3 regions of the Citricoccus sp. SGAir0253 genome follow, and region 2 is predicted to be linked to each of the others. Evidence: predicted binding sites of a transcription regulator. Region 2 holds the regulator's gene; each other region holds the start of a gene.
The links. The regulator LexA, encoded in region 2, represses DNA repair genes until DNA is damaged. The targets are predictions, from matches to a motif close to TCGAACANNTGTTCGA.
Positions count from the first base shown of each region.

Region 1: a site for LexA is predicted at 8,067-8,082, ahead of E7744_RS09660 (HNH endonuclease signature motif containing protein). Genes of this name have one in related genera too.
Region 3: a site for LexA is predicted at 2,543-2,558, ahead of uvrA (excinuclease ABC subunit UvrA). Genes of this name have one in related genera too.

Region 1 covers NZ_CP039424.1:2,190,629-2,200,601, reverse strand. The annotation lists gene E7744_RS09695 (nicotinate phosphoribosyltransferase) at 1-106, opposite strand, end outside; gene clpS (ATP-dependent Clp protease adapter ClpS) at 239-607, shown strand; gene E7744_RS16500 (DUF2017 family protein) at 607-1,383, shown strand; gene murI (glutamate racemase) at 1,496-2,635, shown strand; gene E7744_RS09680 (MBL fold metallo-hydrolase) at 2,632-3,447, shown strand; gene rph (ribonuclease PH) at 3,513-4,319, shown strand; gene rdgB (RdgB/HAM1 family non-canonical purine NTP pyrophosphatase) at 4,316-4,999, shown strand; gene E7744_RS09665 (exonuclease domain-containing protein) at 4,999-6,270, shown strand; gene E7744_RS09660 (HNH endonuclease signature motif containing protein) at 6,290-8,029, opposite strand; gene E7744_RS09655 (ADP-ribosylglycohydrolase family protein) at 8,342-9,517, opposite strand; gene E7744_RS09650 (exonuclease SbcCD subunit D) at 9,590-9,973, shown strand, end outside.
Region 2 covers NZ_CP039424.1:2,319,195-2,329,167, forward strand. The annotation lists gene E7744_RS15835 (Ig-like domain-containing protein) at 1-3,362, opposite strand, end outside; gene E7744_RS10230 (histidinol-phosphate transaminase) at 3,443-4,561, opposite strand; gene E7744_RS10235 (LysM peptidoglycan-binding domain-containing protein) at 4,641-5,000, opposite strand; gene lexA (transcriptional repressor LexA) at 5,314-5,955, shown strand; gene E7744_RS10245 (hypothetical protein) at 6,015-7,088, shown strand; gene E7744_RS10250 (ATP-dependent DNA helicase) at 7,209-9,272, opposite strand; gene hflX (GTPase HflX) at 9,269-9,973, opposite strand, start outside.
Region 3 covers NZ_CP039424.1:1,795,968-1,805,940, reverse strand. The annotation lists gene E7744_RS08020 (methyltransferase domain-containing protein) at 1-309, shown strand, start outside; gene E7744_RS08015 (MBL fold metallo-hydrolase) at 338-1,018, opposite strand; gene E7744_RS08010 (GntR family transcriptional regulator) at 1,142-1,555, shown strand; gene E7744_RS08005 (alpha/beta fold hydrolase) at 1,591-2,439, opposite strand; gene uvrA (excinuclease ABC subunit UvrA) at 2,585-5,572, shown strand; gene E7744_RS07995 (HAD hydrolase-like protein) at 5,569-6,327, shown strand; gene E7744_RS07990 (1-acyl-sn-glycerol-3-phosphate acyltransferase) at 6,397-7,071, shown strand; gene uvrC (excinuclease ABC subunit UvrC) at 7,089-9,170, shown strand; gene rapZ (RNase adapter RapZ) at 9,190-9,973, shown strand, end outside.

The DNA of each region.
Region 1 (9,973 bases), 130 kb from region 2:
CGGCGCCCGAGCGCAGGGCGGCCTGCAGCATCGTGAGCTCGTAGTGGTCCGTGAACAGCGAGGTGGGCAGGAGCCAGTCGGGGGTCGCCGTGGGTTTCTGCTCGATCACGGGTGCCACCCTACAACCCCCGGCGGCCCCGGGCGGGCGCCGTCCCGCGCCGTCCCGGCGCTGTCCCGGGGCTGTCCCGGCGCCGCCCGGGCACGGCCCGCCGGGGAGGCGGGCCGTAGAATGGAGGCCATGTCCGCCAGCAGTCACCTCACCCTGCCCCCGGCCCCGGGACCCGGACCCGGACCCGGCACCACGCCCGGCGGCGCCACCGGCGTGCTCGAGCGCCCGGAGGCCGGCGAGCTCACCGCGCTGGACCGTCCCTGGCGGGTGGTCGTGTGGAACGACCCCGTGAACCTCATGAGCTACGTGTCCTACGTCTTCCGCTCCTATTTCGGCTTCAGCCGCGAGAAGGCCGACCGGCTCATGCTCCAGGTGCACGAGGAGGGCAGGGCCGTGGTCGCGACCGGCGGCCGCGAGGAGTCCGAGCGCCACGTGCAGGCGATGCACGGCTACGGGCTGTGGGCCACCCTGCAGCACGACGAGGGGGAGGGCGACTGATGGCACGGGCCTTCAAGAGCACGCCGAGGGGCTTCGTCGCCGACCTCGAGCGGGCGGAGCGGCGGCTGCTGCGGACGCTGTTCCAGGACGTCATCCAGCTCCTGTCCGAGGAGGACGAGGGGGACCGCCGGGACGTCGGCGCGCCCGGACCCGTCGGCGCGCCCGGCGCCGGCGCGCCCGGCGCCGGCGCGTCCCGGGACCCGGACCGGGACCCGGACGGGGACGCCGCGTTCTGGGACATCGTCGCCGGCCTCGGCGCCCTCGGCGAGGGTGCGGCCGGCGGCCCCACGGCGGCCGGCGGCCCGACGGCGGCCGGCACCGTGCCGTCCGCGGGCCCGTTCCCGGACGCGCATCCCGGCGCCGGCCCGGTCGGGCCCCGCCGCCGGGCGCCCGAGGACCCGGCGCTGGCGCGGCTGCTGCCCTCCGGCGTCGAGGGCGACGAGGAGGCGGCCGGCGAGTTCCGTGCGCTCACCGAGGAGGCCGTGCGCCGGTCCAAGACCGACGACCTGCAGCGGGCCGTCGCGGCACTGCAGGCCAATCCCGTGGTGCTCTCCGAGGCGGAGGCCGTCTCGTTCGGCCGCGCGCTCAACGACGTGCGCCTCGTGCTGTCGGCGCGGCTGGGCATCGAGACCGAGGAGGACGCTGAGCGCGTCCACGAGGTGGACGACTGGTCCGAGGCCACGGACGTCGAGTCCTACATGGCGCTGCTGTACAACTTCACGACGTGGCTGCTCGAGACGCTCATGACGGCGCTGTCCTCCCGGCTGTCCGACTGAGGCCGCGCCCCCGCCGGTCCGCGACCCCCGTCGCCCCGCGCCGTCGCATCCGGCCCACGGACGCGGCACCTGCGCGAACGGCACGCTCGCGGGGCCTATCCTCGGAAGGACCATGACCCAGATCCCCGATACCTCCCCACGCCCCGCACCGGCGGCCTCCGCGCCGACCGCCACCGTGCCGGCCCCCGCGCCGCTGGCGCCCATCGGGGTGTTCGACTCCGGCGTGGGCGGGCTGACGGTGGCCCGGGCGATCATCGACCAGCTGCCGGGCGAGCAGATCGCCTATGTGGGGGACACGGCCCACGGGCCCTACGGTCCCCGGCCGATCGCGCAGGTGCGGGCCTTCGCGTTGGGCATCATGGACGAGCTGGTCGACGCCGGGGTGAAGGTCCTGGTCATCGCGTGCAACTCGGCGTCCGCCGCCGTGCTCCGGGACGCCCGGGAGCGGTACACGGCCCGGTACGGCATCCCCGTGGTCGAGGTCATCCAGCCGGCCGTGCGCCGGGCGGTCGCGGCGACGCGCAACGGGCGGATCGGGGTGATCGGCACCGCGGCGACGATCGGCTCGCGGGCCTACGAGGACACGTTCGCCGCGGCGCCCCAGCTGGAGATCACCTCCGTGGCCTGCCCCCGGTTCGTCGAGTTCGTCGAGGCCGGCATCACCACGGGCCCCGAGCTGCTGGCCACCGCGGAGGAGTACCTGGCCCCGCTCAAGGCCGCGGGCGTGGACACCCTGGTGCTCGGGTGCACCCACTACCCGCTGCTGACGGGGGTCATCTCGCTCGTGATGGGCGAGGACGTGACCCTGGTCTCCTCGGCCGAGGAGACCGCCAAGGACGTGTACCGCGCGCTCGTGCGCCACGGGCTGGAGCGTCCCGCGGGCGACGGCGGGGCGCCGTCCTCCGCGGGTACCGCGGGACCGGACGGGGCCGGCGTCGGGAACCCGGGCGAGCGCCCGGGACACCAATTCATGGCCACCGGCGACCCGGCGCAGTTCGAGCGCCTCGCCCGGCGGTTCCTCGGTCCCGAGGTGGGCGGCGTCCAGCACGTGGACCACATCGCCGAGCGCTACCCCACCGGGGTGCTGGCACGGATCACCCCGGAGATGATCGCCGCCGCACGCGGTCGCGGGTCCCGGGCGGGCAGTACAGTGGACGGCAGCCCGTCGGGCGCCGGGTACGCCGGCACGAGGACGGGTGCGGCGTCCGCGGCGCCGTCGACCGCCATCGAGGGAAGGCCTGAAGCAGGGTGAAGCTCACGATCATCGGTGCCTCCGGATCCTTCCCGGGCCCGGGCTCGCCGGCATCGTGCTACCTCGTCACCGCGGAGGGCCGGACCCCGGACGGTTCCGCGCCGAAGACCTGGCGGATCCTGATGGACCTCGGCAACGGCTCGCTGGGCACCCTGCAGCGGTACATGGCCCTCGACGACCTGGACGCCGTCCTGCTCAGCCACCTGCACCCGGACCACTGCATGGACCTGTGCGGCCTGCACGTGGCGATCCGGTGGAACCCCTACGGCTGGAACGGCATCCACGTGCCCGTCTACGGCCCCGAGGCCACGGCGGACCGGATGGCCACCGCCTACGGGCTGGACCCGGAGCCGGGGATGCGCGAGGAGTTCGACTTCCGGCCCTGGCGGTCCCGCGAGCCGGTGACGATCGGCCCCTTCACCGTCACCGCGGTGCCGGTCCGCCACCCCATCGACGAGGCGTACGCGCTGCGCGTGGAGACGACCGAGACCGGTCCCGAGGGCGAGCGCGTCCACCGGGTCCTGACGTACTCGGGGGACACGGACACGTGCGAGGGCCTCGTGGAGGCCGCGCGGGACGCCGACCTGTTCCTGTGCGAGGCCGCCTTCCAGGAGGGCCGGGACGACGGCATCGACGGCGTGCACCTCACCGGCCGCCGGGCCGGCCAGATGGCGACCGACGCCGGCGCTCGCCGCCTGCTGCTGACCCACCTGCCCGTGTGGACGGACCCGCTCGGGGCCTCCCTCGAGGCGCGCCAGACCTACGACGGCGACCTGGCCGTGGCCGTCTCCGGCGTCACCTACCGCGTCTGAGGGGTCCGTCACCTCCCGTGGCCGGTCCGCGCGGGGCCGTCCGCACGCTCGGTAGGATGGCGGTCATGACCTCACCGACCTCCGGAGACACCGCCCTGCCCGCGAACAGCACCCCCGCCGGGGGATCGGTTCCCACCCCGGGCCCGCGGCAGGACGGCCGCGCGGTCAACCAGCTGCGGCCCATCAGCATCACCCGGGGCTGGTCGCGCCAGGCGGAGGGCTCGGCCCTCATCGAGTTCGGCAACACCCGCGTGCTGTGCACCGCCTCCTTCACGGAGGGTGTCCCGCGCTGGCTCAAGGGCGAGGGCACCGGCTGGGTCACCGCCGAGTACGCCATGCTGCCCCGGGCCACCTCGACGCGCTCGGCGCGGGAGTCGGTCAAGGGGAAGATCGGCGGGCGCACGCACGAGATCTCCCGGCTCATCGGCCGGTCGCTGCGCGCCGTGATCGACCTCAAGGTGCTCGGCGAGAACACCATCGTGCTGGACTGCGACGTCCTGGAGGCCGACGGCGGCACCCGCACCGCGGCCGTGACCGGGGCCTACGTGGCCCTGGCCGAGGCGGTCGCGTGGGCCAAGGGGCAGGGCATCATCCCGAGGGCCGCCGAGCCGCTCAAGGACTCGGTGGCCGCCGTCTCGGTCGGCATCATCGACGGCACCCCCATGCTGGACCTGCCGTACGTGGAGGACGTCCGGGCCGAGACCGACATGAACGTGGTGGTCACCGGCTCGGGCGACTTCGTCGAGGTCCAGGGCACGGCCGAGGGGGCCCCGTTCCGCCGCGCCGAGCTGGACGTGCTGCTGGACCTCGCGGTGGAGGGCACCGCCGAGCTGACCCGGATCCAGCGCGAGACCCTGGCGGGGGAGCGATGAGCGCCGGCGAGGGCGGCGTGGGGTCACCGCGGCTCGTGCTGGCGACCCGCAACCAGGGCAAGCTGCGGGAGCTGCGCGAACTGCTGCGCGGCCAAGTCCCCGGCCTGGACGTGGACACGCAGGTGATCGATGCCGAGGCCGCCGGCGCGCCGGACGTCGTCGAGGACGGCGTCACGTTCGCCGAGAACTCCCTGAAGAAGGCGCACGCCGTGGCCGCGCACACCGGGCTCGTCGCCGTGGCCGACGACTCGGGCCTGGCCGTGGAGGTCCTCGGCGGGGCGCCCGGCATCTTCTCCGCCCGGTGGGCCGGCCGGCACGGCGACGACGCGGCCAACCTGCGCCTGCTGCTGGACCAGCTGGCGGACGTGCGTCCCGAGCACCGGCAGGCGGCCTTCGTCTGCGCGGCCGCCGTCGCGACCCCGGACGGCACCGAGTACGTGGAGACCGGCGTCCTCACCGGCACGCTGCTGACGGAGCCGCGCGGCGAGGGCGGGTTCGGCTACGACCCGGTCCTGCAGCCGCACGGGCGCAGCGAGTCGGTCGCCGAGCTGTCCGCCGAGGAGAAGAACGCCATCAGCCATCGCGGGATGGCGTTCCGCCAGTTGCTGCCGGACCTCGTCCGCGTGCTGGGCGGCGGCGCCCCGGCCGCGGGGACGACGGCCGGACCCGAGTCGCGTTGATGGGCCTGGACTTCACCGCCCTGGACTTCGAGACGGCCAACGGCTTCCGGGGCTCGCCGTGCTCGGTCGGGCTCGTCCGCGTGCGGGACGGGCAACCGGTCGAGCGCGCCCACTGGCTCATGCGGCCCCCGTCGGGATTCGACCGCTTCGACGCGCGCAACGTGGGCATCCACGGGATCACGGCCGGGATGGTCGCCGGTGCGCCGCGGTTCGGCGAGCTGTTCGCCGACCTGGCGGACTTCATCGGGGACGACCCGGTGGTGGCGCACAACGCCGGGTTCGACATCGGCGTCATCGAGTCCGCCCTCGAGGTCTCCGGGATGGACATCCCCGGCCTGGACTACGCCTGCTCGCTCGTGATGGCCCGGCGCGCCTATGAGCTGCCGTCCTACGCGCTGCCGGTGGCGGCGCGCGAGGCCGGGCATCCGCTGGAGAACCACCACGACGCGCTCGCCGACGCGGAGGCCTGCGCCTGGGTGATGATCGACTCGGTCCGCCGCCGCCAGGCCGGCGCGACGGACCTCGCCGGCGCGACGGACCTCGCCGGCACCGTCCCCGCCGCGCTGCGGCGGTCCGGGACGGTTCCCGCAGCCGCCGGTGGACGTGCCGCCGGACGTCCGGACGCACCGGGTGGCCCGGGCGGCCCCGGCGGACAGGGCACGCCCCGGGCGGCGACGGCCCTCCTGGAACCGGGGGGCGGGCCGGCGCGCGCACCGGGGTGGGTGCCGGGGCTGGAGTCCGGCCTCGCCGACCTCCTGGAGCGCGACGGTATCCGGTTGCGCCGGCTCGAGCCGCGCCGCGCCGGGGAGGGGCCCGAGTCGCGGGCGACCCGCCAGGCCCGAGGCCTGGGACCCGTGTTCGACGCGACCGTGGTCCTGCCCCACGAGGCGCGGATGCCGGACCTGATGCACTGGCCGGACGAGGGGACCAACCCCGCCCCGTCGCCGGACGCCGACCCCGGCCACCCCCTGTTCGGGCAGTCCGTCGTGTTCACCGGCAACCTGGGGATGTCCCGGCAGGACGCCAAGAACCGCGCCGCGGCGTGCGGGGCCCGCCCGGCCAGCCGGGTCAACGGACAGACCACGATGCTCGTGGTGGGGGACGGATTCCGCGCCGAGGACCTGGCCTCGCGCCCCCGCGGCGGGGCCACGGGGCACCGCAAGACGCGGGACGCCCTCGCCCGCCGCGCCCAGGGACAGCACGTGGAGCTGGTCTCCGAGCCCGAGTTCCTGCAGATGCTCGACGGCAACTGGCCCTCCACCGCGCCCTGAGGCCCGCACCCGGGCCGGCTCATGCCCGCCAGTGACGGTTGCGCCGGGGCACCCGTCGCACGTCCAGGTGGGGCGCCGGCGTGAACCACGGGACGCCGTCGCGGACCGCGACGGCCCAGGAGCCGCCGTGCACGGCGTGGTGGTGATGGCTGCACAGCAGGACCCCGTTGTCGACGCTCGTCGGCCCGCCGTGCTCCCAGTGGTGCACGTGGTGGACCTCGCACCACGGCGCCGGGATGGTGCATCCGGGCGCCGCGCAGCCCCCGTCCCGCGCGGTGATCGCCTTGCGCAGCCGCGCCGGGAACAGGCGCTGGGCGCGGCCGACGTCGAGGACCTGTCCCTCTCCGCCGAGGACGACAGGAAGGAGCTCGGCGTCGCAGGCGAGCGTGCGGACCAGCCGCGGGGAGACGATGCCCGTGAAGGACGCCTCGGAGCGGAACGTGCGCAGCAACGGGGGTCCGCCGGGCTCCCCGGGCGCGTCCGGGTCGTGGGGATCGTGCCGGTCGGATCGGCCGGCCAGGCGGCCCGCCAGGGTTTCGTGGTCGATCGTCACCAGCACCTGGGGCCTCAGGCCACCCGAGGCCGGCAGGCCGTTGTCCCCGGTGAGGGCCAGCGCCCCGGTGAGGGCCGCGACCAGCCCGTCGAGTCGGCGCTGGGCCGTGCTCCGGCGGTCGGTGGTCTCCGGGTCGTCGCCGGGCGAGCGGGGATTGGCGGCAGTGCGCGCGACCACGCTGAGCACCTCGTGCTGGTGGTCGTCGGCCTCGAGGTGCCACACGTGCAGGCCGCGACGCCGGCCCCGGTACCGCAGTCCCTGGCGGGCCGCGCGCTGCGCGTCGGTGGGCTCGGCCCCGTCCGGGTCGGTGGCGTGCTGGGCCCACTGCGCCCACCGCTCACAGGCCTTGCGCAGGCTGTCCGGCGCCAACTCGCGGGCGTGCCGGGCCAGGAGCCGCTCTCCCTCGCCGATCATCGTGTCCACGAGGCCGGGCGCGACCCCGGCCAGCACCGCGTCCTGCCGCGCCTCCTGCAGCACCGAGGCGACGAGGTCGACGGCGGCAGGGTCCACCTCGCCCCCGTCGAGGGCCTCCGCCAGCCGCGGCAAGGCGGGTCCGGGCTGGTGGCCCGACGGCTGCGGCGGCGGGGGCAGGACCACGGAGGCCCGGTGGACCCGCCGGCGCGCCTCGGCGCGGGGGATCCGCACCTGGTGGACCAGCCAGTCCGGCGCGTCCCGGAACGGGCACTTCCCCGGCGGGATGCCGAGCACCTCCTCCCGCAACCCGGCCGTGTCCAGTGCCGCGGCGGCGTGTCCGGCCAGGGAGGTCTGCACCGCGGCGATGACGCGGGAGAGCCGTTCGACGCCTTGGTGGGCCTCGGGCAGCGTCCAGGGCCCGACGGCGTCCGGCGCGGCCTGCTCTCCCGCGTCTCCCTCGTTCCCCTCGTCGCGTTCGTCCCGCTCGTCCCGCTTGCGCCGCAGGCACCGCTCGCCGTGGGCTCCGCCCGGTGCACGGGCCGAGCCCGGTGGCAGGGGTGCCGTGCCCGCCCCGGCCGTTGGGATCCCGGCGGCCGGGGGGCCGGACAGTCCGGACCAGTCCGAGGGGCGGGGGCCCGGGCCGCCCCCGGGCCCGGGGGACAGCGTCCCGAAACCCTGGAGGGCCCCCGGGGCCGAGAGGCGTTCGGCGAGACGGGAGGCGGCGGCGAGCGCCAGCTCCAGCAGCTCCGCCTCGTCGGCGCCCTCCAGCGCTCCATCCCAGTCCGGCTCCATGTGCCCACCGTCCTCCCGGTCCGCTCCGCCGCGGGCTTCGTACACATCTTCGAACGGGGCGGCATGCCGGCGCGGGGCGGATCGTCCGGGCAGCGCGGGACACGCCCGGGTGGGTCACCGGTGCAGTAGCGGGCCACGGCGCTCGCGGCCGGCACGGCGCCGCGCCCGCAGGAGGCGGCGCGGCGCCGGCGGGCCCGGGCTGGAGGGTCCGTGGAGAGAGATACCAGAGGGGTACCAGAGGGGTACTCGAGAGGCAGCCGGGGCGCGCCGCGGCGCCACCGGTACAGGACGACCTCCCGGGGAGCCGCCGCCTCAGCTCGTGGCGGCGACCCAGCGCTCGGCGGCCTCGATGACCACGTCGCGCTCGCCGATCCACCGCGGCACCTCGCCGCCGGGGAAGACGTCCAGGCCGTAGCGGGCGCCCAGCAACTGTCCCGCGAGGGACGCCGTGGAGTCGGAGTCGCCCCCGTGGTTGACGGCCAGCGCGATCGCGGCCCGGAAGTGCGTGGCCGGCTCGGCGGTGGCCGCCGGACCCGCACCGTCCCCCTCGTCACCGTCGTCCCCCTCGTCCCGGGCCGGGGCGGTCGCGAGCGCCGCGTACACGGCCAGGGCCAGCGCCTCCTCGGCCACCCACCCCTCGCCGAGCTCCGCCGGCAGGGTCGTCGGCAGCGGGGCCGGCCGGCCGGCCGAGCCGGCCGCGGACCGGGCCAGCTCGAGGGCCGCGGACAGCGCGCGGGCGGTGCCGCCGTCGTCGGGCACGGTGCCCAGCCATTCCAGGGCGTGCGCGACGGCCGGGACGAGGCCGTGCCCGGCCATGAGCCGGGAGACGACGAGGCCGTGGGCCGCGGCGGCGGTCCAGGCCGCGGGATGCCCGTGCGTCAGCACGGCGCCCTGGCGCGCGAGCCCCACCACGTGCTCGTCCTCCAGCCCGGGCACCATGCCGTACGGCGCGGAGCGCATCACGGTGCCGCAGCCCTTCGCGTCCGGGTTGTGCGGCTTCTCGGGCAGCCCCATGTCCCGCTGGGCGAGCCCGGACAGGCAGGCGTCGCCCGGGGCGCGCTGCACGTGCAGCTCCGGGCGCGCGTCCAGCCAGCGCGACGGCGGCTCCGGCGCCCCCTCCGGGACCTGCCCGGCCTGCGTGCGGTACCACCGCAGGCAGGACAGCCAGACGCAGGCGGCCGGATCGGCCATGGAGCCCTCGTTGGCCCACTCGATCCACTCCAGCAGCCCGTCCAGCACGAACAGGGTCATCTGCGTGTCGTCGCTGACGGGCACGGTCCCGCCCGCGCGCACCGCGGCCAGCTGCGCGGGATGTGCCAACCCGCCCTCGCCGTGCTCGGCCCGGATCTGCTCGAGCGAGGAGAACTCGACGGTGTAGCCCAGCGCGTCCCCGGCGGCGCCGCCCGCGAGCAGCCCGAGGACCCGGGAGGCGTAGGAGGGCGCGGACGAGGGGGCCGGCACGGCGGCCGGCGACGCGGGAGGGGTCATGGGTTCCATGGTAGGGACACCGGCCGTGGAGATCCGACAATGTCGTCCCCGGAGGCGGATAGCGTGGGACGCATGCTGATCCTGCACACCTCCGACTGGCACCTGGGCCGGTCCTTCCACGGCACCGGCATGCTCGAGGCGCAGCGCGAGGTGCTCGCGCAGCTCGCGGAGACCGTCCGGGACCGCGGGGTGGACCTGGTCCTCGTGGCCGGGGACGTCTACGACCGCGCCCTGCCGTCCGCCGACGCCGTGGAACTGCTGGACCACACCCTCGCGGAGCTGAGCCGTGCCGGCGCCCGCGTGGTGCTCACGAGCGGCAATCACGACTCGGCGATCCGCCTGGGCTTCGGCGGGCACCTCATGGACGCCGCGGGCGTCCACCTGCGCACCCGGCTGGACGGCATCACCGAGCCGGTGGTCCTGGAGGATCCGGACGGCGGCCGGGTCGCCGTCTAC
Region 2 (9,973 bases):
TCCGGGTCCTCGTCGTTGTCCAGGACGGGCACCGAGACCTGGTCCCGGCCCGCGATCTCCTCCGTGCCCACGACGTCGTCCCGCGCCACCGGGGGCATCAGGGGCGCCTGCCCGTCCACCGTGATCGCCAGGACCCCGGTGTCCGTGGCACCGGCGGGGTCGGCCACCGTGTACTGCAGGTTCACGTGGCCCTCCACCTCCGGCGCGGTGACCCGCAGCCGGCCGTCGACGATCTCGACCGCGGTGCCCTCCTCGGCGGAGGAGGTGAACCTGTCCCGCACCAACGCCACGGGGTCGCCGTCGGGGTCCGCATCGTTGGCCAGCACGGTGGTGGTGAACGTGCGTCCCGGGCGCACGTTCACCTCCTCGTCGAGCGCCACGGGCGGGTGGTTCACGCCCAGCGGACGCGCGATGCCCACGGACACCGTGCCCGTGGCCGTGGCCCCCAGCCGGTCCATCACCTGATAGGTGAAGGCATCCGTCCCCGAGGCGGCGTCCATGGCCTGGTACACCAGCCGGCCCTCCTCCAGGCGCACCGAGCCCTGCGCCGGCGGGGACTGCACGCCCACGAGGCGCACCGAGTCGCCGTCCGGGTCGGTGCCATCCAGCCGAACAGGCACCGTCACGGAGTTCCCCGCCAGCACGCGGGCCTCCACGGCAGGCGGGACCGGCGGGTTGTTGGCGGCCCGGTCCATCGGCGTCACGGTGAACTCGACGGGGGCCGAGGCGCGCTGGCCGTCCGGCCCGCGGACCTGGTAGGTGACGCGCACGCGCCCGGCCTCCTCGCCGGCGCGGAACCGCAGCCGGCCGTCGGAGACGAACGCGACGCCCTGTCCCTCGGCCGGCCCCTCCACCAGCTCGGTCTCCAGCTCGAGCCCGGCGCCGTCCGGGTGGCTGTCGTTGGCCAGGACGTCGACGGTGGTGATGTCCCCGGCGCGCACCACCGCGGTGTCGGCAGTGGCGACCGGGGGGTGCAGCGTCGCGGGGGACGGCAGGGGGACGACCGTGACCTCGCCCGTCGAGGTGCCCTCGGCGTTCGCGACCCGGTAGGTGACGGTGACCGGCCGGGCCAGTCCCCCGCTGTCCACGATGCGCACGTGGTGGAAGTCCTCCACGGCCACCGTGATCGGGGCGGGCCCGCCGTCGTGGCCCCGGGCCTCCTCCACGCCCTGGACCACGAGCAGCCCGCCGCCGGGGTCCGTGTCGTTGCCCAGCACGTTGACCAGCGTGTCGCCCCCGGCCGGCAGCAGTGCGGTGTCCCGGACCGCCACGGGCAGCCCGGCCTCGGCGTCCTCCTCGAGCACGTCCACGCGCACCAGCCCGGGGGCGGAGTCGAACTCGTTCGCGGCCACGTACTCGAGGTAGTGGGTCCCCGGCGCCCCGCCGGTGACGTTGACGGTGCCGGCGGCGCTGCTGTAGGAGACCTGCGCCTCGGGGACCGTGCCCACGTAGGCCAGGCGCAGTTCCCCGCCGAGCGGGTCGTCGTCGTTGTCCAGCGGTCTCAGGGTGGCGTCCTCGCCGCTGCGCACCGTCACGTGGTCGGCCACGGTGACCGGCGGGCGGATCTCGCCGCGGTCCAGCACCTCGACCCGGACGGTGCCCGTGGCCGACTCCCGGCCATCCGACACGGTCAGCTGCACCTCGCGCGTGCCCGGATCCCCGGTGTTGTCCTGGAACACCAGCTGCCCGTCCGGACGGGTCCGCACGGAGTCGGGGGACTCGGCGACGGCCCCGGTGAGCTGCAGGTCGTCCCCGTCCGGGTCGGTCCAGTCACCCAGCACCTCGGCGGAGACCGACCGTCCGGCGGGCACCTGCAGCACGGGCACCCGCTGCTGGACCGGGGCGCCGTTGCGCTCGTCCGGGACCACGCGCAGGGTCAGGGTCGCCGCGTCCGTCCCACCCCGGCCGTCGTCCGCGACGTACGACACGGTCGCGGTGCCGGACGCGGACTCGGGGACCACCACCTGCAGTCCCACACCGTCCAGGATGGGCTGGACGGTGCCCAGCGCAGGCTGGTCGCCGTCGAGGCGGGCGGTGAGCAGGTCGCCGTCGGGGTCCGAGTCGTTCGCCAGCACCGGGAGCTGGGTGGTCCTGCCGGGGCGAACCCCGAACGAGTCGTCGACGGTCACGGGCGCACGGTTCTCCTCGTCCCGCTCCGGCAGTGCCGTCTCGCGCGTGACCTCCTCGGAGTCCTCGTCCTCCTCCTCGCCCTCGCCCTTCGGCGGTTCGAGGTCCTCCCAGTTCGCCACGACCTTCATCTGCTCGAGCACCATCCAGGTGGTGCCCCCGGCCGTGTCGTTGAGGACCACCTTGTCCCGGTTGACCCGGAAGACCAGCTCCGCACCGGGTCGCATGTCGACCAGCGGGAGCACCTCGTCGTCCCGGTCCCCGGCGCAGTCGCGGAGGTAGTAGCCGGTCGCCGACGAGGCCGCGTGGGTGCACCCGGCCACTCGCACGGGCGCCGTCGACTGCGCCGGCCCGGCGGTCCCCCCCGGTCGGGACGCCCCGGCGCCGGGATCCCCCGGGGCCGCGATGGGCAGGGCGGTGACGGTCCCGGAGCCGAGGTCCACGGTCAACAGCTCCCGCGTCGTGGCCAGGGCCACGGCCGTCGCCTCCGGACCGGCCGGCTGGGGGACGGCACCGACGAGGCGGTCGTCCCGGATGCTGCCCCCCGGCCACGCGAGGCGGCCGGCATCGGCGTCGACGACGACGGGCACGTCCCCCACCGCGGTGACGGTGGGCTCCCCCATCGCCTCCAACCCGTCCAGTCGCTCGACGCCGGACTCCTCGAAGGCCCCGCCGGGTTGCCCGGGCGGCGCGAACCGGTGCACGGTGTCCTCGTGCAGGTCCGCCACGAGCACCTCGCCGGCCAGGGAGGTCGTGGAGGCGACGAAGCCCTCCCCCTCGTAGAGCGGGTCCTCGCCCGGGACCTGGAGGGTGGGCGCCGCGGTGCCGGCGAAGACCCTTCCCTCCTCCTGGTCGCTGGCCGAGATCGACCCGCCACCCAGGGCGAAGCCCGCGGTGGCCGGCATCATCACCTGGTCGCCCACGGCCATGGCCACCGGGTCGAGGCCCACCAGGGCACCGGAGGCCGGGTCGAGCATCACGGCGACCGCGTCCTGCTGGTGCAGCTGCGCGTCCTCGAACGGGGGCCTCAGTCCGCCGTCCAGCGTCCGGGAGGGGTGGTTCAGGTGGCCGACGTACCCACCGTCCTCGTAGGTGACCCAGATGCCGCCGTCATGCAGGTCCATCTCGGCCGCCTGGAAGCCCGGGTGGAGCATCGCACCGGTGACCACGAGCGCTCCGACCGCCGTGAAGGCCACCGGTGCCGTGTACGCGCGCTTCCAGTCCGGCCGTGCCACGGCCCTCCCCCCACAGACTTCGGGCCCCTCCCCGCGAGGGCCCCTCCCAGTCTACGGGCCCGGCCCGGCATGCTGCCACGTCAGGACCGGTGGAGCACCTCGCGCAGGGCGGTGAGGAACGCCGTCGTCTCCGCCTCGGTGCCGGCGGTGACGCGCAGGTGCCCCGGGATGCCGACGTCGCGCACCAGCACGCCGTGCTCCAGCAGGCCCCGCCAGACGGCGTGCGAGTCGTCCAGTCCGCCGAAGAAGACGAAGTTCGAGTCCGAGATCGCCGGGGACAGTCCGAGCTCGCGCAGGCCCGTGACGATCCGGTCCCGCTGGGCCTTGATGTCCTCGACGTTCTCCAGCAGGACGTCATAGTGCTGGAGGGCGGCGTTGGCCGTGGCCTGGGACACGGCGGAGAGGTGGTACGGCAACCGCACGAGGCGCAGGGCGTCGGTGACCTCCGGGGCCGCGGCGAGGTAGCCCAGGCGTGCCCCCGCGAGGGCGAAGGCCTTGGACATGGTCCGGGTGACCACGAGCCGCGGGCGGCCGGGCAGCAGCGTCAGCGCGGAGCGGGTCCCGGCCAGGGCGAACTCGGCGTACGCCTCGTCCACCACGACCATGCCATCGAAGGCCTCGGCGGCCTCGTAGACGGCCTCCACGACGTCCAGTCCCAGCGCCGTGCCCGTCGGGTTGTTCGGGGAGCACAGCAGCACCACGTGGGGGCGGTGCTCGCTCACCTGGGCCGCGGCGGAGGCCGCCGTCAGGGAGAAGTCCTCACCCCGCTCCCCGGCCACGTAGGCGGTGTCCGTGCCGGCGGCGAGCAGGGGGTACATCGAGTAGGTCGGCGGGAAGGACAGCACGCTGCGCCCGGGGCCGCCGAAGGCCTGCAGCAGCTGCTGCAGGATCTCGTTCGAGCCGTTGGCGGCCCACAGGTTGTCCGCGGACAGCCCATGCCCCAGGTACTCGGCCAGGCGCTTCCGCAGCTCGGTGAACTCCCGGTCCGGGTAGCGGTTGAGGGTGACGGCGGCCTCGGCCACGGACGCCGTGATCGCCTCGACGACCTCCGGGGGCACGGGATGCGTGTTCTCGTTCGTGTTGAGCGCGACGGCCACGTCCAGCTGGGGCGCGCCGTAGGGGCTCAGCCCGCGGAGGTTCTCGCGGAGGGGCAGGGCGGCCAGGGCCTCCTGGCTGGACAGGGAATCGTCGGTGCTCACCCGGTCCAGTCTAGGACCGGCCGCGGCCACGCCCCGCTCCGGTCTCGCCGGTTTACGCCGCCGAGGCCGGCGGCGGGGGTCAGCCCGCGGCCGGGACGAAGAGGACCTGCCCCGGCTGCAGGTCCGGGCCCGAGAGGTCGTTGAGCTCGCCGATGCGCAGGATGGTCTCGTTGCGCGGACCCTCCGGGACCGCCTCACCGGCCAGGGACCACAGCGTGTCCCCGTAGTCCACGGTGACCGACCGCAGGGCGGGGGCGGAGCGCTCGGGCGAGGCGGCCGCGGGGGCCACGGCGTGGGCGCCGAAGAACACGGCGGCGGCCGCGGCCAGCACGGCCAGCACGATGACGGGCAGCCCGAGCAGCAGGAGGCGGCCGCGGCGGTTCAGGCGGAACCCGGCGACGCGGTGGACGGGGACCCCGATCGATGCTGCAGTGCTCATGCTCTCCTGCCTCTCCGCCCGGCGAGCGGGCTGATCGAACGTGTGTTCTAGTTCCTCGTTGCCATGTCTAGCACGCATGTTCGAGACACGCCAAGCGAAAGTTCGAACATACCTTTGAATCCGGCCGTCTCCTCCCGTAGCATCGGGGGCAGGACGTGGCGTGACGCCGCCCGGCGGGACGGCCACGGCACAGCCCAGTCGGCCCCACGGACACGATAAGAACGGACCCACGCATGGCCACCCGGAACCCCTTGCCCACGCCAGACGCCCCGTCCCCGACCGCGGCGCGTCCCCTCACCCCCGCCAGCGGGTCATCCTGGGCTCGATCCGGTCCGCCATCGCCCAGCACGGCTACCCGCCGTCCATGCGGGAGATCGGCGACGCCGCGGGCCTGGCGTCCCTGTCCTCCGTCACCCACCAGCTGGGGCAGCTGGAGAAGTGGGGCTACATCCGCAAGGACCCGGGCCGGCCGCGGGCCATGGAGGTCCTGCTCGACGAGGACGGCCGGCCCGTTGCCGGCGGTGCTCCGGAGGCCGCGCCGGCGCCGGTGGCCACGCTGCACACGGGCGCCGTCGAGGGGCACGGGGTGCCCGTGCCGCTGGTCGGCCGCATCGCCGCCGGCGGCCCCATCCTGGCCGAGCAGCAGGTCGAGGACGTCATGACCCTCCCCCGGCAGCTCACCGGCGAGGGCGAGCTGTTCATGCTGCGCGTCTCGGGCGACTCGATGGTGGACGCCGCCATCTGCGACGGCGACTGGGTCGTGGTCCGGCGCCAGCACGCCGCGCAGAACGGGGACATCGTGGCCGCACTGTTGGACGACGAGGCCACCGTCAAGACCTTCCGCCAGCGGGACGGCCACACCTGGCTGCTGCCGCAGAACTCCGCCTACGAGCCGATCCTGGGGGACGAGGCGACGGTGATGGGCAAGGTCGTCACCGTGCTGCGCTCCCTCTGACCGGGGCCCGGCACGGGGACGCACCGTGCCCGGGTCGATGACGAACGGAGGAGGATCCGATGAGGAACCACCGTCCCTTCCCGACCGGCGTGCGCGTCGCGGACGCCGAGCGCTTCGTGTTCACCCATGCCCGGCTGCTGGAGCGCCGGCGGGTGGACCTGCTGCTCCACGGCGGGGACCAGGACGGGGTCCTCGCCGCGCTGGGGGCCTACCGCAACCCGGACGGCGGCTTCGGGCACGGGCTCGAGCCGGACCTCCGGTCCCCGCTGAGCGAGCCGCTGTCCACCCTGGCCGCCCTGGACCTGCTGGCCGGCTGGGGGCTGGCCGACCACCCGTGGGTCCGCACCGGCCTCGAGTGGGCCGCCGCCACGTCCGGCCTCGACGGGTCCCTGCCGTTCATGACCGAGCCGTCCCGGCCCTGGCCCCGGGCGCCCTGGGTCGAGCCGGGCCCCGCCGGCTCCCTCCTGACGTTCGGCTTCGCCGCGGCGGCGCTGCGCACGGGCTTCACCGGCGGCTGGTCCGAGGCGGCCGTCGCGTGGTGCCACGCACGCCTGGGCGGCCCGGCGCCGCTGCCCGCCTACGAGGTCAAGTACGCGCTGCGGTTCCTGTCCGCCGAGCTGGCCGTGCTCGGCGCGTCCGCCTCCGCGCCCGGGGCCGACGCCCCGCCCGCGCTCCCCGCGACGGCGAGCCCGGCGCCCGATGACCCCGCCCCACGCGCGTTCCCCTCCGCCGCGGCCTCCGCGGGTCCCGGCGTCCGGGCCGCCGAGGCGGTCCGGGCGGACCTGGCGCGGCTGCGCGAGCGGCTCGGGGAGGACGGCGGCCTGCCCGTGGCGGGCGGGGCGGAGGGCGAGCGGCTACGCCCGTGGGACTTCGCCGGGGATCCCTGGTCCGGCACGGACCCCCGGTCGGGACCGGACGGCTCCGGGCCGATCGGGGCTGCGGGCGGGGCGGCCGGGGCCGTCTTCACGGCCGCGCAGCTGGCCGCCGACCTCGAGCGCGTCGCCGGCGGCCAGCACGCGGACGGCGGCTGGACGGTCGACTGGCCGGCCTGGTGCCCGGCCCAGGGCCACGAGTGGCGCGGGATCCGCACCGTGGAGTCCCTCGAGCTGCTCTCCGCCGCGGCGCCCGCCTGACGGCACCGCGCCCGCCTGACGGCACCGCGCGCGTCGAGACCGTCCCGCGTCGAGACCGTCCCGCGTCGAGACCCCGTCGAGGACGCCCCGTCGGGGGCAGCCCCGGGGCCGCCCGGTCCCTCAGCCGCGCAGCCGCCCGAGCACGCCGCGCACGACGGCGGGGTCCGTGGTCGGCCAGAAGTCGGGCAGCGTGGACCGCAGGAACCCGCCGTAGCGCTCGGTGGCCAGCCGCGGGTCCAGCACGGCCACGACGCCGCGGTCGGTGGCGGTCCGGATGAGCCGCCCCGCGCCCTGCGCCAGGCGGACGGCCGCGTGGGTCGCGGAGACGGCCATGAACCCATTGCCCCCGTGGCGGCTGACGTCCCGGGAGCGGGCCGTGCCGAGGGGGTCGTCCGGCCGGGGGAACGGGATGCGGTCGATCACCACGAGCCGGCACGAGGGGCCCGGCACGTCGACGCCCTGCCACAGGCTCATGGTGCCGAAGAGGCACGTGTCCGGCTCGGCGGCGAACCGGCGGACGAGGGCGGACAGGGTGGCGTCCCCCTGGCACAGCACCTCGGGGGCGGACCCCAGCCGGGAGCGCATCTCCGCGGCGGCGTCCTCCGCGGCCCGCCGGGAGGAGAACAGGCACAGCGCCCCGCCCCCGGAGGCCCGCAGCAGCTCCTCGAGCTCGTCGTAGGACTCCGGTGCGGCGGTGCGCCCGGGGCGGGGCAGGTGCCGGGCCACGTAGAGCACGCCCTGGCGCGGGTAGTCGAACGGGCTGCCCACGTCCACGCCCGTCCACCGGGGCGCCCCCTCCCCTAGCAGCCCGAGGGCCCCGGCCACGGGGTCGAAGGAGTCGCCCACGGCGAGGGTCGCGGAGGTCAGCACGGTGGTCGCCTGGCCGAACAGCCCATCCCGGAGCCGGCCGGCCACGGACAGCGGGGCGACGGAGAGCATCGGCGCCGCCGTCTCGTCCCCGGGCACCCAGCCGGTCCCCGGCTCGAAGCGGCCCGGGCGGGAGGCCCACAGCACCTCCGGGTACTCGGCCTCGGGGGTGGTGCCGAGCATGCGCTCGGCCACCTCGAGGACCTCCTGGAGGCGGGAGCGGGCCATCTGGCGGCCGCCGTCGGCCGCGGTGTCCCCGGCGGACCCGCCGCCCTTGGAGTCGCTCAGCGCCTGGCGGGCCGCGGCGGCCACCGCGCGCAGCGCGCCGGCCTGCACCTCGTCCGGGCCGCGCGCGATCAGCCCGGTGGGCGTGGCCGCGAACGCGGCGTCCAGCCCGGTCCCGGCCTGGACGAGGTCCTCCACCGCGACGGCGGTGTGCTTCCGGGCCGAGGACGCCGCCGCCTGGACGATGCCCCCGGACAGCTGTCCGGTGACCGCCCCGGTGACGCGGTCCTGCAGCTCGTGCGCCTCGTCCACGACCACCGCGTCGAACTCGGGCAGCACGGCCAGTCCCTCGAACGCGCTGAGGGCGAGCATCGCGTGGTTGGTCACCACCACGTCGGCCTCGGCGGCGTCCGCGCGGGCCCGCTCGGAGAAGCACTCGGCCGCCATCGGGCACCGCTGGGGACCGATGCAGTCCACGGCGGACACCGAGACCTGGCGCCAGGCCCGGTCGCTCACCCCGGGCTCGAGGTCGTCGCGGTCCCCCGTGTCCGTCTCCTCGGCCCACTCGCGCAGGCGCCTGACCTCCCGGCCCAGCGGACTGGTGGGGCCGTCGTCGCCGGAGACCATCGCCTCGCCGTCGTCGGCGAGGCCGAACAGGGCCGCGCCGTCCTCCTCGGGGAACCCTCCGTCGACCTTGTGCCGGCACAGGTAGTTCGAGCGGCCCTTGACCAGCGCGACGGTCATCTCCCGCGGCAGCTCGTCCCGCAGGGCCTCGAGCAGGCGCGGGGCGTCCCGGCGCATGATCTGGGCCTGCAGGGCGAGGGTGGCCGTGGCCACGACGACGGGCCGCTCGGCGTCCACCGCGTGCTGCAGGGCCGGCACGAGGTACGCCAGCGACTTGCCGGTGCCGGTGCCGGCCTGCACCAGCAGGTGCGTCCCGGACTCCAGCGAGCGCGCGACCTCCACGACCATCCGCCGCTGCCCGTCCCGGCGCTGCCCGCCGGTGGCCTCGACGGCGGCATCGAGCCAGTCGAGGGCCTGCCGCTCGGCCTCCGTGCGGGCGAGGACCTCCTCCTGGACCGTCCCCGTCATGCGCCGGCCGGTTCCGGCCGGTCGACCGCGAAGCGCCGCAGGTCCTCGGCGAGGTCCTCGCGCACCAGCACGCGCAGGCGGGTGCCCCCGGCCTCGTACGTCTCGGAGATGATGTCCGCGTCCGGGGAGTGCAGCCGCGACACCACGTCCCCGGCGGTGAACGGGATCAGCAGGTCCAGCGCGACGTTGGGGCGCGGGATGGCGTCCGCGATCGCCCGCTCGAGCTCCGGGATCCCCTCGCCCGTGCGGGCGGAGACGACCACGGACCGCGGCTCCCGCTGGCGCAGCCGCGCCAGCACCACCGGGTCGGCGGCGTCGGCCTTGTTCAGCACGACGATCTCCGGGATCCGGCGCGCGTCCACCTCGGCGAGCACGGTGCGGACCGCGGCGATCTGCCCCTCGGGGTCCGGGTGGGAGGCGTCCACGACGTGCAGGATGACGTCCGCGTCCGCGACCTCCTCCAGCGTGGAGCGGAACGCCTCGACCAGCTGCGTGGGCAGCGAGCGCACGAACCCGACCGTGTCCGAGAGCGTGTAGCCGATCCCGTCCGGGGTGACGGCCTTGCGCACCGTGGGGTCCAGGGTGGCGAACAGGGCGTTCTCCACGAGCACGCCGGCGTGCGTGAGCCGGTTCAGCAGCGACGACTTGCCCGCGTTCGTGTAGCCGGCGATCGCCACGGACGGGACGCGGTTCCGGCGCCG
Region 3 (9,973 bases), 520 kb from region 2:
GAGACCCTCATCGCGGCCGGCTTCGAGGCCGACGTCTGGGAGACCACCTACTCCCAGCCGCTCACGGGCGAGGACCCCGTCTACGACTGGGTGCGCGGGGCGGCCCTGCGCCCCTCGCTGCAGCGGCTCGAGGAGGCCGACCGCCGCGACGGCACGAACCTGCTGGAGCGCTACGTCCAGGAGTACAAGCGCATCATGCGCGCGTCCTACCCCACCTACGTCACCCCGGACGGGGTGCGGCTGACCGACTACCCGTTCCGCCGCATCTTCGTCGTCGGCGTGAAGAACGACCTGGCGCCCAGCATCTGAGCCGGGGCCCCGGACCGGGGGCGGCGGGTCACCAGCCGCGCTCGCGCCACTCGGCCAGGTGCGGGCGCTCGGCGCCGAGGGTCGTGGAGTCCCCGTGGCCGGGGTGGACGATCATGTCGTCCGGGTACCGGTCGAAGAGCCGCTCCACCACGTCCGTGAACAGCGAGTCGAACCGTGCGGGGTCCTGCTGGGTGTTGCCCACGCCGCCCGGGAACAGGGAGTCGCCGCTGAAGCACAGCGGCGGGCCGTCCTCGGGCTCGTAGACGAGCGCCACCGAGCCCGGGGTGTGGCCCCGGAGCCCGACGACGGCCAGGGAGATCCCGTCGAAGGTCGCCGTGTCCCCGTGGTTGAGCAGGACCTTGGCCGCCACGCCCGTCCCGGCCTCGATGGCCGCGGCGTCCTCGGTGCCCGCCGCGGTGGGCACGCCGGTGGCCTCCACCACGCCGGCGAGCGCCCGGACGTGGTCCCAGTGCTGGTGCGTGGTGATGATGACCGCGAGCCGCAGCTCGCACGGGGTGTCCGCCCGCGCCGACTCCAGCAGCTCGCGGACCGCGTCCACGTCGTCCGCCGCGTCGATCAGCACCTGGGTCCCGGAGGTCTTCGACGTCAGGACGTAGACGTTGTTCGCCATCTCGGAGACCGAGCGTTGGCGGACCGTCACCCGGGGCAGGTCGTGCAGCAGCCGGATCGGTGAGGTGGAAGAAGGCATGGGGCACAGTCTAGGGAGCAGGACCGCTCCCACGGCAAGGTGGGACCCGGCGGGACCCGGCCGGCCTGCGCGTTCGCTACGCTGGGGTCCGATCGGCGAGGCTCGTGCGGACGATGAGGGGCGGTGGTCGCGGTGGCGGCGGAGAAGGACGGGGCCTCGGTCCCCGCGTGGCTCGTGGAGGCCCTGGCGATCCGCACCTCCTCGACCGTCCCGCCCTACGAGCAGGTCCGCACGGGGTTGCTGGACCTGGTCCTCCGCGGCCGGCTGCCGGTGGGCACGCGGCTGCCCACGGTGCGCGGGCTCGCCGCGTCCCTCGGCGTCGCCGCCAACACGGTGGCCCGCGCCTACAAGGAGCTCGAGCAGGCCGGCGTCGTCACGGCGCGCCCGCGCCTGGGCACCGTGGTGGCCCGGGGCGGCGACGACGCCGAGGCCGGGCTCGCGGCCGCGGCCGCGGAGTACGCCGAGGCGGCCCGGTCCCTGGGCTTCGGCCGGCGCGAGGCGGTCCGGCAGCTCGAGGCGCTCTTCCCGGAGCGGTAGGAGACACGGCAGGGCGGCGGGGCGCGCGGCCGGGATCAGTCGGCGGCGAAGGCGACGACCTCCGCGAGGAAGCGGTCCGGCCGTTCCAGGTGGGGCACGTGCCCGCACCGGGGGACGACCACGAGCCGGCCGTGGGGCAGCGCCTCCGCAGCCGCCCGGCCGTGGGCGAGGGGGAGCACCATGTCCTGGGCGCCCCACAGCACGAGGGCCGGCACCCGGATCCCCGGCAGCGCGTCGAGCAGCACGTGCCGCTGGCCGAGGGGACCGACCTGCTCGCGCAGCGCGGCCACCGACGTGGCCAGGTGGTGGGGCAGGGTCCCCAGGCGGACCTGCTCGGACACCCAGCGCGGCGGGGCCAGCCACGGGCGGGCGAACAGGAGCGGGACGCGCAGCCACGCGCGCCGCACGGCGCCGGGGACGGTCCGGCCGACGCCCACCGCGAGCTCGCCGTGGCCGGGCAGGGCGAGGGCGCGCAGCGCGGGATGGACGGACCATCCGAGTCCCGCCGAGTCCTCCAGCACGAGCCGCCGGACGAGGTGCGGGTGGCGCAGGGCCAGCTCGAGGGCGACGCTGCCGCCCAGGGAGTTGCCGGCCACGCCGGCCGGTCCGGCGGCAGGCCCGGCCACGGCCCCGAGGAAGGAGGCCATCACGTCCGCGAACCGCGCCGGTCCGGGCGGCCCCACCGCGTCCGGGGCGCTGGCCCCGAACCCGGGCAGGTCCGGCGCGTACACCGTGTGCCGCTCGGCGAGCGCCGGGATGACGCCCCGCCAGCTGCCCGAGTGCTCGCCGACCGCGTGCAGCAGCAGCAGGGCGGGCCCGGACCCCGCCACGAGGTAGCTGATCCGCCCGCCGTCCACCGTGAGCTCGCGCCGTTCCGGCACCATGTGTCTCCCCCGACCCCGATCGCGTTCCTGTCCGGACCGATCCTCGCACGCCCGGCTACGCCGTCGGCGAAGCCGGGCCCGGATTCCCGGGGGTCCCCTCGGTTCGAAGATGTCTTCGAGACGCGACTGGAATACAGTGGAATCCGTGCCCGAGAACCCCCCCACGATCACTGACGAGACCATCCCGCCGACCACCGCGCGGGGCCTGGCGGCCGGCCCGGGAGGCGACGGCCACCGGCACGACCCCGACCGCATCGTGGTCAAGGGCGCGCGGGAGCACAACCTGAAGAACGTGGACCTGGACATCCCGCGCGACGCGCTCGTCGTCTTCACGGGACTGTCCGGCTCGGGGAAGTCCTCCCTCGCGTTCGACACGATCTTCGCCGAGGGCCAGCGCCGCTACGTCGAGTCCCTGTCCTCCTACGCCCGCATGTTCCTCGGGCGCGTGGACAAGCCCTCCGTGGACTTCATCGAGGGACTGTCCCCGGCCGTGTCGATCGACCAGAAGTCGACCAACCGCAACCCCCGCTCCACCGTCGGCACCATCACCGAGGTGTACGACTACATGCGCCTGCTCTGGGCGCGCATCGGGGTGCCGCACTGCCCGGAGTGCGGCGAGCCCGCCTCGCGGCAGTCCCCGCAGCAGATCGTGGACCAGCTCTCCGAGCTGCCGGAGCGGACCCGGTTCCAGGTCCTCGCCCCCGTGGCCCGCGGCCGCAAGGGCGAGTTCGTGGACGTGTTCTCCGCGCTGGCCACCCAGGGCTACGCGCGGGCCATCGTGGACGGGGAGCTCATCCAGCTCTCGGACCCGCCGAAGCTGAAGAAGCAGGTCAAGCACACGATCGCCGTGGTGGTGGACCGGCTCGCCATGAAGGAGGGCATCCGGCAGCGCCTCACGGACTCGGTCGAGACCGCCCTGGCCCTCGCGGACGGCCTGGTGGTCGTGGACTTCGTGGACGTGGACGCCGCCGTGGACCCGGACAGGGCCAACTCGGGGGAGTGGGACGCCGCGGACGCCGAGGGGCGGCGGAAGTACCGCTCCTTCTCGGAGAAGCTGTCCTGCCCCAACGGCCACGAGCTCTCGATCGACGAGATCGAGCCGCGCTCGTTCTCCTTCAACAACCCCTTCGGCGCCTGCTCGGTGTGCACCGGCATCGGCACCCGGCTGGAGGTGGACGAGGACCTCGTGGTCCCGGACCCGGACCTCTCGCTCGCCGAGGGCGCGATCGCGCCGTGGTCCCTGGGCAAGTCCACCTCCGAGTACTGGCAGCGGCTGCTGTCCGGGCTCGCCGAGGAGGCCGGGTTCTCCATGGACGTGCCGTGGAAGGACCTGCCCGCCGCGGCGCGCCGGGCGGTGCTGCACGGCAAGGACTTCAAGGTGGTGGTCCAGTACCGCAACCGGTTCGGCCGCGAGCGGCGGTACACCACCGGCTTCGAGGGCGTCATCGACTACATCCAGCGCAAGCACCTCGAGACGGAGTCGGACAACGCCCGCGACCGGTACGAGTCCTACATGCGCGAGATCCCGTGCGCGGCGTGCCACGGCACCCGGCTGAACCCGACCTCGCTGTCCGTGCTCGTGGGCGGGAAGTCCATCGCGGAGGCCTCCACGCTGCCCATGCGGGACGCCATCGCCTTCCTCGAGTCCCTCGAGCTGTCCGAGCGCGACCGGCAGATCGCCGACCAGGTGCTCAAGGAGATCCTGGCCCGGCTCCGGTTCATGCTGGACGTGGGCCTGGACTACCTCAACCTCGAGCGCCCGGCCGGCACGCTGTCCGGCGGGGAGGCCCAGCGCATCCGCCTGGCCACGCAGATCGGCTCGGGCCTCGTCGGGGTGCTCTACGTCCTGGACGAGCCGTCCATCGGCCTGCACCAGCGGGACAACCGCCGGCTGATCGAGACGCTCAACCGGCTGCGGGACCTGGGCAACACCCTGATCGTGGTGGAGCACGACGAGGACACCATCGCCGAGGCCGACTGGATCGTGGACATCGGCCCGCGGGCCGGGGAGCACGGCGGCGAGGTGGTGCACTCCGGCTCCCTCGAGGAGCTCAAGGCCAACGAGCGCTCCATCACGGGCGACTACCTGGCCGGCCGCCGGGCGATCACGGTCCCGGCCGAGCGCCGCCCGGTGGACCCCGCGCGGAGGCTGACCCTGCGCGGGGCGCGCGAGAACAACCTGCGGGACGTCACCGTGGACTTCCCGCTCGGCGTGCTGACGGCCGTCACCGGGGTGTCCGGCTCGGGGAAGTCGACCCTCGTCAACGAGATCCTCTACAAGGTCCTGGCCAACCAGCTCAACAACGCCCGGCACGTGCCGGGCCGGCACAAGCGGGTGGACGGCCTCGAGCACCTGGACAAGGTGGTGCACGTGGACCAGAGCCCGATCGGCCGGACGCCGCGCTCGAACCCCGCCACCTACACGGGCGTGTTCGACACGATCCGCAAGCTGTTCGCCGACACCCAGGAGGCGAAGGTGCGCGGCTACCAGCCGGGCCGGTTCTCCTTCAACATCAAGGGCGGTCGCTGCGAGGCCTGCTCCGGGGACGGCACGCTGAAGATCGAGATGAACTTCCTGCCGGACGTCTACGTGCCCTGCGAGGTGTGCCACGGCGCCCGGTACAACCGGGAGACGCTCGAGGTGCACTACAAGGGCAAGAACATCGCCGAGGTGCTGGACATGCCGATCGAGGAGGCGGCGGAGTTCTTCTCCGCCTACACCAAGATCTCCCGCTACCTCACCACGATGGTGGACGTGGGCCTGGGCTACGTGAAGCTCGGCCAGCCCGCGACCACCCTCTCCGGAGGCGAGGCGCAGCGCGTCAAGCTGGCCGCGGAGCTGCAGAAGCGCTCGAACGGCCGGTCCATCTACGTGCTGGACGAGCCCACCACGGGCCTGCACTTCGAGGACATCCGCAAGCTGCTCGGCGTGCTGCAGTCGCTCGTGGACAAGGGCAACACCGTGATCACGATCGAGCACAACCTCGACGTCATCAAGTCCGCCGACCACGTGATCGACCTCGGGCCGGAGGGCGGCTCCGGCGGCGGGACGGTCGTCGCGACCGGGACCCCCGAGCAGCTGGCGACGCACCCGGAGAGCCACACCGGGCGCTTCCTCGCCGAGGTGCTGTGAGCGCCGCCCGCCCGGCGGTGCTCCTGGACCTGGACGGCACGCTCGTGGACCCGGCCGGGTCCATCACGGGCGGGATCGCCGCCACGCTCCGGGACCACGGGCTGCCCGTGCCGCCCCCCGAGGTCCTGGACCGGCTCGTCGGCCCGCCGCTGCGCGAGGGCCTGCGCTCCCTCGAGGGGGTGACCGAGCAGCTGCTGCCCGCGCTCGTCCGCGACTACCGTGCGCGCTACCGGGAGCACGGCATGGCGGCCAGCGTCGTCTACCCCGGTGTCCGCGAGGCCCTGGAGGACCTGGGCCGCGACCACGACCTCGTGGTGGCCACCTCCAAGCCCACGGCCACGGCGCGGCGGCTGCTCGAGGTCCAGGGGCTCGCCGGGCACTTCGTGGCCGTGTGCGGGTCCAGCGACGACGAGACGCTGCCCGTGCCGCCCGGGGGCACCAAGGTGCACGCCATGGCCGAGGCGCTGGCCGCCGTCGGGATGGCCGGGGACCGGCCGCGGCGCGCGGTGATGGTGGGGGACCGGCACTTCGACCTCGACGGCGCCGCCCACCACGGCCTGCCGGGCATCGGCGTGCTGTGGGGGTTCGGGGACCGGGCCGAGCTGACGGCCGCGGGGGCGGACGCCCTGTGCGCGGACGCCGCCGCGCTGCCCGCGCTGTGCCGCCGGCTCATGCCCGCGCCCGGCCCGTCCGCCGGCCCGCGCCGCCCGGACGGTGCGGACGGGGCGCTGGCCGGTGCGCGGCGCGCACTATGATGGATCCGGTCTGCCCGGCCGGGGGGACGGAAGGGACCGGGGGCACCCCCGGCGTCGGAGAGGATGGACATGGCGACCAATGAGGCCGTGCGCTGGGGATTCCGCACCGCCGTGAGGGTCTCCTGCCGGCCCACCGTCACCGGCCTGGAGCACGTCCCGGCCACGGGCGGGTTCATCGTCGCCAGCAACCACCTCTCGTTCCTGGACTCGGTCATCCTGCAGGCCCTGATGCCCCGGATGGTGCACTTCTTCGCCAAGGCCGAGTACTTCTCCCAGCCCGGGCTCAAGGGCCGGGTCATGAAGGGGTTCTTCGAGTCGGTCGGGTCCATCCCCGTCCAGCGGGACGAGAAGGCGGCCTCGGTGGCCGCCCTGGACCAGCTGGTGGAACTCGTGGAGCAGGGCCACGGCGTCGGCATCTATCCCGAGGGCACCCGCAGCCGGGACGGCCGGCTCTACAAGGGACGCACCGGGGTCGGCTGGCTCGCGCTGGCCACCGGCGTCCCCGTGGTGCCCGTGGGCCTCGCGGGCACCGACCGCCTGCAGCCGCCGGGGTCGAGCCGGATCACCCCGCACCACTTCTCCCTCACCGTGGGCGAGCCCCTGTGCTTCGAGCACCTCGGACGCCGCCATCCGCTGCCGCCGCGGCGCGAGGCCACCGCCCGGATCATGGACGCCATCGCCGGGCTGACCGGCCAGGAGCGCGTGAACCACTACAACGCCCCCCTGGGCGACGCGCGGGACTGACGCGGGGCTGATGCGCCATGGCTGATCCGGCCGGCTACCGGCCCCGCCCCGGGGAGGTCCCCACGTCCCCGGGCGTCTACCGCTTCCGCGACCCGGACGGCCGCGTCCTCTACGTGGGCAAGGCCAAGAACCTGCGGTCCCGGCTCGCCTCCTACTTCCAGGACCCCGCGGGGCTGCACCCCAAGACGCGGACCATGGTCTTCACGGCCGCCTCCGTGGAGTGGACGGTCGTGGGCTCCGAGCTGGAGGCCCTGCAGCTCGAGTACACGTGGATCAAGCAGTACACCCCGCGGTTCAACATCATGTACCGGGACGACAAGTCCTACCCGTACCTGGCCGTGACGATGAACGAGAAGTACCCGCGCGTGCAGGTGATGCGCGGGGACAAGCGCAAGGGCGTGAAGTACTTCGGCCCCTTCCACCCCGCCAAGGCGATCCGGGAGACGGTGGACCTGATGCTGCGGGTGTTCCCCGTGCGCACCTGCTCCTCCGGCGTGTTCCGGCGCGCCGAGCTGTCCGGGCGGCCGTGCCTGATGGGCTACATCGACAAGTGCGCCGCCCCGTGCGTGGGCCGGGTCAGCCCCGAGGACCACCGCCAGCTCGCCCAGGACTTCTGCGACTTCATGGCCGGGGACGCCGACCGCTACATCCGGCGGCTCGAGGAGCGGATGCGCGAGGCGGTCGGGGAGCTGCGCTACGAGGACGCGGCGCGGTACCGGGACGACATCGCGGCCCTGCGGCGGGTGTTCGAGCGCAACGCCGTGGTGCTCCCGGAGTCCACGGAGGCGGACGTCTTCGCCTTCGCCGAGGACGAGCTCGAGGCCGCCGCGCAGGTGTTCCACGTGCGCGAGGGCCGCATCCGGGGCCAGCGCGGCTGGGTGGTGGAGAAGGTCGAGGACGTCTCCGGCCCGAAGCTCGTGGAGCAGCTGCTCGAGCAGGTCTACGGCGCCCTGGAGGACACCAGCCGGATCCCCCGTGAGGTCCTCGTGCCCGAGCTGCCGGAGGACGCCGAGCAGGTGGCCACGCTGCTCGCGGGGCTGCGCGGGGCCCGCGTGGACCTGCGGGTGCCCCGGCGCGGGGACAAGCGGGCGCTGCTGGACACGGTGCGGGAGAACGCCGAGATGGCCCTGCGACTGCACAAGACCCGCCGCTCGGGGGACCTGACCACCCGCTCCGCGGCGCTGCGCGAGCTGCAGGAGGCCCTCGAGCTGGACGAGCCGCTGCTGCGCATCGAGTGCTACGACATCTCGCACGTCTCCGGCACCAACGTGGTCGGGTCCATGGTCGTCGTCGAGGACGGGCTGCCCAAGAAGTCGGACTACCGCAAGTTCGCCGTCACGGGCGAGGCCGCCCGGGACGACACCGCGGCGATGCACAACGTGCTGACCCGCCGGTTCCGGCACTACCTGGAGGACCAGGAGCGCCGCGGCACGTTCGTCACGGGGGAGGTGCCCGCCGGTCCCGACGGCGGCGCGGCCGCCGGGGGTGCGGCCGGCACGGACGCGGTCGGCGGGGAGCCCGCGGCCGGCGGGTCCGACGGCGGCGCGGCCCCCGAGCCGGGCTCGCGCCGGTTCGCCTACCCGCCCTCGCTCGTGGTCGTCGACGGCGGCCCGGCCCAGGTGGCCTCCGCCGCCCAGGCCCTGGCCGACCTCGGGATCACCGACCTGCCCGTGGTCGGCCTGGCCAAGCGGCTCGAGGAGCTGTGGCTGCCGGGGGAGGAGTTCCCCGTGGTGCTGCCGCGCGCCTCCCAGGGGCTGTACCTGCTCCAGCGCATCCGCGACGAGTCGCACCGCTTCGCGATCACCTTCCACCGGCAGAAGCGGGGCAGGTCCATGACGGCCTCCGCGCTGGACGGCATCCCGGGGCTCGGGCCGGCCAAGCAGAAGGCCCTGCTCAAGCACTTCGGCTCGGTCAAGCGCCTGCGCGCCGCCGCGGCCGAGGACCTCGTGGCCGTGCCGGGCATCGGGCCGGCCCTCGCGGCCACCGTGCACGCCGCGCTGCACCCGGCCGGTGACGGCGCCGACGGGGACGGGGGCGCGGAGGCGGCCGGCCCGGGGACGGGCGGCGTGAACCTGACGACCGGCGAGGTCCTCGACTGAGACTGGGTAGTCTGGAGCCATGATCGACGGCCTGACCCCCGTGAAGCCCGCCACCTCCGAGGTCCTCATCGTCACGGGCATGTCCGGCGCCGGCCGGACCACCGCGGCGCACGCCCTGGAGGACCACGGGTGGTACGTCGTCGAGAACATCCCCCCGCAGCTGTTCGGCACCCTCACGGACCTCGTGGGCCGCTCGCCCGAGGCCATCCCGCGGCTGGCCCTCGTGGTGGACGTGCGCTCCAAGGAGCTGTTCAAGGACATCCGCGAGGCCCTCGAGCAGCTGCGCGCCCAGGGCGTCGACTACCGCGTCCTGTTCCTGGACGCCGCGGACGACCTGCTGGTGCGGCGCTTCGAGTCGGCCCGCCGGCCCCACCCGCTCCAGGGCTCGGGGCGGATCGTGGACGGGATCGCCGCCGAGCGGCTGCTGCTCAAGGACCTCAAGGACCAGGCGGAGGTGGTGCTGGACACGACCAGCATGAACGTGCACTCGCTGGCCACGACCATCACCGGGCTGTTCACGGAGTCCGGGCCGATCGTGCTGCGGCTGAACGTGATGAGCTTCGGGTTCAAGTACGGCCTGCCCCAGGACGCGAACTTCGTGGCGGACGCCCGGTTCCTGCCGAACCCGCACTGGATCCCCGAGCTGCGTCCGTACACCGGCCAGGACGGCCAGGTCTCGGGCTTCGTGCTCGGCCAGGAGGGTGCCGGGGAGTTCGTGGACCGCTACGTCCAGGCCCTGCTGCCCGTGCTGGAGGGCTACCGCCGGGAGAACAAGCACTACGCCACCTTCGCGGTCGGCTGCA